Regions from separate parts of the Bacillus sp. ABA4_010 genome, predicted to be linked through region 3. Evidence: riboswitches for the same ligand, from Rfam matches in the RefSeq annotation. Region 3 holds a riboswitch; each other region holds the start of a gene.

Region 1 (2,200 bases), 1.6 Mb from region 3:
AAGCGTATTCATGATATGTGCTGGAATGAGGGGGTCGATTTATGGGTGGGGGGAATGCTTGAATCAGGCGTTTCACGTGCTCATAATATTGCGCTTGCCTCTCTGCCGGGTTTTACAATTCCTGGCGATATTTCTGCATCATCCCGCTATTGGGAGAAAGATGTAATCCTTCCAGAAGTGACGGTGCAAGACGGAAGTATCGTCGTTCCATCAGGAAGGGGAATCGGTGTAGACATAAATCGAGATGTTTTGACGCGTGTTACATATAATCAAAAACAATATAAGCGCTACTAAAGGAAACGTCCATTGGCGGGGATTTCGTCCTCTTTTACTTCGATGCTTTTGATTACTCAGGACGTTGGAGTGAAGGTTTTACTGCCTACTCATACAGAATAAATGGTCGTTTTGTGCTCCCCTCTTGTCGAAAATTGCATTTTAATTTAAAGTAGGGAAAGTGAGAAAATGGTTGTCAGATGTAAAAATTGCCTTTATAATAAACAAGACAACAAGATATAGTTGTTTTTAAAAATAAAAAATACAACATATTGTGTTACTCGGTGAAATAGGTGTTGCGACCGCAACTGAAAAGGGAATCTGGTGAGAATCCAGAACTGTCCCCGCAACTGTAATTGCTGATGAAATAAGGAAACCACTGTGAAGCAGCTTCATGGGAAGGCCTTAAAGTAAGATGATGCATAAGTCAGGAGACCTGCCTATTTTCATATCGTACTATCTTCTTCGGGAATTGAGAGGATAGAATGCGAGTACAAAAGGTGCCGCGTGCATCATTTTGTCCTTTCATTCTATCCGCTCATCGAAATCCGATGGGCGTTTTTTTATTAATAGGGAGGGAATGTTTTGGAAAACACATATGCACCGCACAGCGAACATCTAACAATCTACTTAGAGGAATTGGCACAATCATTTCCTGAATTAGATTTTTCTTTATACAACGAAAAGATTGGACAGGCTGTAGCACATCGCCAAGAAATGACAGAAGAACAAGTTAGCAATTTACTTATATTATCTGCTTTAGAACGAATCTCGATGGATGAGCCGAAATGGACATATGCCGCAGCAAAAATTTATTTAGATCAGCTTTATAAAAAAGCTTCTGTTTCGAGAGGCTATGATGTTCAACAAAAATACGGTTCACTCTACAGCTTGATTCAAACATTGACGAATACAGGCATTTACAGTGAAAAGCTGTTGCAGGAATACTCGAAGGAAGAGATGGAAGAGCTTGAACGAATTATCGTGCCGGAGCGGGATCTTTTGTTTACATACATCGGGGTGTTAACGTTAGCGGACCGTTACTTGGCTAAATCGCATAGCGGAGAAATTTACGAACTGCCGCAAGAACGTTTTTTAATCATTGCGATGGCGTTAATGATGAAGGAGTCCAAAGATAAGCGAATTGAACTGATTAAAGAAGCTTACTGGGCTCTTTCTAATTTATACATGACTGTGGCCACACCGACATTGGCGAATGCAGGAAAAAGCTACGGGCAACTATCAAGCTGCTTTATCGATACAGTTGATGATAGTTTGAGAGGAATTTATGATAGCAATACAGATATTGCGACTGTTAGTAAAAACGGTGGAGGTATCGGCGCATATCTAGGCAAGGTAAGAAGCCGAGGAAGTGATATTAAAGGGTTTAAAGGGGTTTCAAGTGGCGTTAAGGAATAGCGCCTGCAGGCAGTAATGTTTGTATAAAAAGGCGGTCAATTGCTGGAAAGACCGAGTATATCAAGGTAGGATGATACGCAGTAATGACGTATTGACCCCTAAAAATCCGAGATTGCGGTTAATCAGCAGCCAAGCTTCCTAAGTTGATTTGGGAAGAAGGTTCAACGACTAGGTGGTTATGAAAGTAATTTTATAATCCGATCCGCCTATCCATTTAAATAATGGATAATGATATAGTCTGAACTCTATGGCGACATAGAGAGATAGGCAGAAATGACCTATCCCTTCATTTTTAAAATGAAGAGTAACAATTTTGAATTCCATGGATGAAGCAGCTTAACAATACTGCGGTTAGTGTTGATCAGTTAGGTCAAAGACAGGGAGCGATTGCTGTTTTTCTTGACGTGATGCATAAAGATATTTTCTCGTTTTTAGATACAAGATTAAATAATGGCGATGAACGTCAGCGGACTCACGATCTATTCACAGGAGTATGCATTCCAGATTT
Region 2 (2,200 bases), 560 kb from region 3:
ATCTTCTAAGGAATGAACAGTAACCGTAACAGTTCCCACTGCTTTTGCAGTCAGAAGTCCTTGATTACTCACTTCTGCAATCGTCGCATTGGAGCTGCTCCATCCTAAAGAAGCATTTTCTACAACAGTTCCTTCCCCATTTTTTGCTTCAGCCGTTAATTGAACGGTTTCCCCTTTTGCAATTGCTTTATTTAAAGGAACAATGCGGACAGTCGCTACTTCAGACGTCCCAGGCTGCTGGACGGTTCCGCTAATTTCTTGGAAAATAACACCTGTTCCCGTTTTTACAAGACGATCATATGCTTCTAAAGCAAATAAAGATTGCTGTGTTGCCATCTCATTCGCTTCATCATCACCTCTTGTCCAACGGAACTGTCCTTTATATTCATGAGTAGAGGCAAACGCAAAGCTTAAAAGCTGTTCTATTAAATTTTCATTATTATAGATATAATCATCTGAAGCAGGGTCAATACCAGCAGCTGTTAACCCAAGAATCATTTGAGCTAAGCTATTACTGTTAACCGGATGAACTGTTTCCAATCGCTCGGCTGCTTGATTCAAAACAGCCTCCACTTCTGACTTCTGTTTATATGGTGCTAAAGCGCTCATGACCATTCCTGTAATATCAGGATCAATCGCCGATTGGCCCCATCCGCCTGTTGACAGGCTTTTGCTTACAAGATGATCTAAAAGGAGCTCTCGGTTGATGTTAGCATCGCTCGGAATGTCATAGTTTTGACTGTCAAAAGCTAAAAGAGCCCATGCTGCATCATTTTCTGCACTCACTTGACTCATTTCTTTGTTGTATAGTTTTTCAACTAAATTTATTCCATCTACATTTAATGGATTGTAACCAGCAGCATTTAACGCAATAATCGTTCTCGCAAGATCTGTCGTTTTGCTATAATTTCCGTTATTCCCCTTAATTTTATTAACTAGACTTTCTACGTATGATAAACTGACGGGTTTATTCGCTAAATAAAAAGCAAAAGCATCCCAATCATCTCTAGGAGCCGGCAACGATGTAAAATATTCTTTCGTATCTGTCAGTTGCTCTTCTACTTTTTGTGCCAACGTAATTTCTTCCGCCTGTCCAACAGGCGCAAAGCCGCCAACTACTTGTGCAAGCAAAAGTAAAAATGTAAGCATAAACGCTACGATTCTTTTCGATTGGCTGTTCATCATGTTCTCCCCCTTTGTATCTTTTGAATATTTGGACTTTACAACTTGCATCCACTTTGAGCAGATGCCTTTCTGGAAAGGGCGAGAAAGGAAAATGAAAAAGCCCTCTGCTTCATAAGCAAAGGGCTTTGTACACGAAATCACCGGTCAATTAGCGTATCAAAGCAACAGAAGAACGAAAACGCTCTTCTTGTACAGTAGCTGTTTATATCCCGAACGTGACACCTTCCCTATTCCCGCAGGCTAATGGCATCCGCAACATGGCAGGTCTCCTGGCTCGTGGATCAACAATTCCTTGCGTCTTCCCGTTTCTTGTAGAAACAGTGACATCATGCAAGGTCTCTCCCCACTTACAGTGGCGGAACCGCACCGGACTTTCACCGGACTTCCCTTTTAAGCTAAAAATGAACATTTTCAGCACCATGCCGCTCGATTATGTATAGTTGTAATTACCATGTAATCATACATAATATTGACAAAAGAGTCTAGTAAAATATTTGTCTGGCAAGCGGCTTTGGCCCCCCTTGCGGGATTGGCGACAGCCGCTTAGGTGAACCTTTGAAAGTTTATTCAAGCAGAGAGCCTATAGTTGATAATAAACATTTCTATTCAAATGAAGTTGACTGTGATTAAAAACAGTGCTTCCCCCTAAAAAAAAACCAGTGACTTCTAGCTTCCGTGCAAAGTTAGTAACATCTGCTTAAGTGACCTTAACAGAAGAGCCCCAGCATGAAATTTCCATGTGCCGGGGCTCTTTTTGTTCATTATGCTCTTTTCCAGTTGACTACCATTTCGATGTCAGCTGCTTGTAATGTTGTGAAGACAGGGCAGCGAGCATCTGTTTTTTGTTGAAGTTCTTGAATGCGCTCATCAGATTCGTTTGTTCTAACAGATGCATCAATGATAACTTTTTCAAAGTATGGACGTACACTTGCGTCACCCATTAAGCCGCGTGGGTCGAATTCACCGCGAATATCAAAATCGATACCGTCTAATTGGAAGTTCATTTCTTTTGCGA
Region 3 (2,200 bases):
AGCTTTTGTAAGTTGCGGCCAGCATCATGAACAAAGTCAAGGCCGATAGCGGCAACAGGCAACTGAACAACCGCTTCATATTGGTCGACACTTTCATAGTACGTTTGCAAAATCACTTTAATCGTTGGAACTGCTTGTTGGATCGCTATGTACACTTCTTGAAACTCCTGTAAAAGCTCGTTGCTTACGTTTTTCACTAAAATCGGTTCATCGATTTGAACCCACTCTGCTCCCGCTTCCGCTAACTGCTTCAATACTTCAATGTAAAGCGGGACAAGCGCTTGCACCCACTGTGAACGTTTCGAGTCGTTGCTTCCTTTTGACAGTTCCAAAAACGTAATCGGCCCAAGAATGACCGGCTTTCCGTTAATGCCTAACTTTTCTTTTGCTTCTTTATATAAAGCTAAAGGACGGTTTTCGACTAACTCAGGTGTTACATCTTCCAATTCAGGTACGATGTAGTGATAGTTCGTATTGAACCATTTCGTCATCTCGGATGCGACTTTTCCTTTGCTGCCGCGTGCGACTTCAAAATAGCGTTGAAGCGGCTTTTCATCTGTTTGGAATCGTTTTGGAAGAAGGCCGAACATAGCCGCCGTATCCAACACGTGATCATAATAGCTGAAGTCGCCGACTGGAATTAAGTCAATTCCTTTTTCCTGTTGCTTTTTCAAATGTGACAAGCGGATTTTCTCCATCTGGCTATTGAATTGTTCTTCCGTAATTTCTCCTGCCCAAAACGTTTCCAATGTTTTTTTCCATTCACGATTTTCACCAATTCGCGGATATCCTAGATTTGAACTTTTAATATGCATGCTGATGCCTCCTAATTTGTATTGTGTCGTCTCCATGAAAAAAGCCTCCCTTTTCTTAAAAGAGAGACTGATGATAGACATAGTTAACTAGAGTCGAAACAACTAAAAGGCTGCGACATATGGCCATCACTCCTCCCTATTTCGCGTAGGTAATAAGCGCATACAACAGGCAGGTCTCCTGACTTAAGTTCACCGCTCTCCATCCCTTCCCGCTTCATGACAATATCCATAACGCAGTGGTTCATAATGGATTGCTCCCTCTTACAGTGGCGCGACCGTGCCGGATTTACACCGGACTTCCCTTTTCAGTTAAAAGCAGGGGTTTCCCGTTTTAACACCTATTGCTTGAACGTTATTTTATTTTTAGAATATTCCCAATAGAATATCGATTGAGATTAAGAGTATACTATCTTTCCTATTTTTGCAAGTTTTTTCGTGAATAATTTTCAGATGTTTTTTTGTAAGCCCTCTCATTCTTTTTCTAAAACCAATCTCATCCCAATCACTTTCATCATCGTTAGCGCTGCCAAAAAATAGACCAAACTATCAGTCGGTTTGTCCCTTTCAAACATGCTGCTTTTTTCATATACATAATGAACTTTGAGAATCTGTTCAACAAGAATGTTAACAGAGGCTACTTTTACAAGGAGGCTGTATTCTTTATGGCAAATGTTCTGCTTCTCACAACAGGTCTGATGAAAGTCCCTGGAAAGATAACGGGTGACTCAGTCGGAGGTCCCCCTGATGTCATTCACATTCTAATGAAAAATCCGACTGATACTGATATTTCTATACAATTATTTGCCGAAGTGTGTGACAGTACAGGAGTTGAGACTATGTTTCCAGATACTGTACAACCCATCCCTCAAAACAGCACTTTAACAAAAACATTTTCGCTTTCTTCAGTCGCTAAGCCTGGGGATACGCTTCGCTTTTTTGCGAAAGGAAATCTTGATGAACAGATGGAAAGACTTGAATTATCATTTGTCGGTCAACGGTCGTGTGATGAGATGAATGAACCGACCTTGCTTTTCCGTAATGCCGACCTGATCGAAATTGAAATTCAGCAAGATCTCCTCACTGCTTCCAAAGTCAATCCTTGGTCCAATTAAAAAACGAAGCCCATCACTTTTTGAAAAAGCAATGGGCTTCGTTTCATCTTATTCCATATAAAAATTAAAGAACGTTCAGTGTCACTTCCATATTGCCTCTTGTTGCTTTGGAATATGGGCATACTTGATGGGCAGCTTCTGCAAGCTCTTGTGCTTCTTCTTTGCTGACACCTTCTACTTTTACATCTAATACAGCTGCTAAACCGAAACCGCCGTCTGTATCTTTTCCGATTGAAACGTGTGCTGTTACGCTTGTTCCTTCTACTTTTACAC

The links. A riboswitch is a leader RNA that binds a small molecule or an ion and turns the genes downstream of it on or off. The one in region 3 is predicted to bind cobalamin.
Region 1: another riboswitch for cobalamin. It lies ahead of ACXAEO_RS01325 (ribonucleotide reductase N-terminal alpha domain-containing protein); the one in region 3 lies ahead of metE (5-methyltetrahydropteroyltriglutamate--homocysteine S-methyltransferase).
Region 2: another riboswitch for cobalamin. It lies ahead of ACXAEO_RS06680 (S-layer homology domain-containing protein); the one in region 3 lies ahead of metE (5-methyltetrahydropteroyltriglutamate--homocysteine S-methyltransferase).

What each region holds. Positions count from the first base shown of each region.
Region 1 covers NZ_JBSWUN010000003.1:26,178-28,377, forward strand. The annotation lists gene menC (o-succinylbenzoate synthase) at 1-294, shown strand, start outside; cobalamin riboswitch at 548-731, shown strand; partial or broken gene ACXAEO_RS01325 (ribonucleotide reductase N-terminal alpha domain-containing protein) at 859-1,683, shown strand; partial or broken gene ACXAEO_RS01330 (ribonucleoside-diphosphate reductase subunit alpha) at 2,010-2,200, shown strand, end outside.
Region 2 covers NZ_JBSWUN010000003.1:1,105,046-1,107,245, reverse strand. The annotation lists gene ACXAEO_RS06680 (S-layer homology domain-containing protein) at 1-1,185, opposite strand, end outside; cobalamin riboswitch at 1,428-1,622, opposite strand; gene ACXAEO_RS06675 (OsmC family protein) at 1,947-2,200, opposite strand, start outside.
Region 3 covers NZ_JBSWUN010000003.1:1,663,342-1,665,541, reverse strand. The annotation lists gene metE (5-methyltetrahydropteroyltriglutamate--homocysteine S-methyltransferase) at 1-851, opposite strand, end outside; cobalamin riboswitch at 967-1,172, opposite strand; gene ACXAEO_RS09435 (hypothetical protein) at 1,478-1,927, shown strand; gene ACXAEO_RS09430 (organic hydroperoxide resistance protein) at 1,992-2,200, opposite strand, start outside.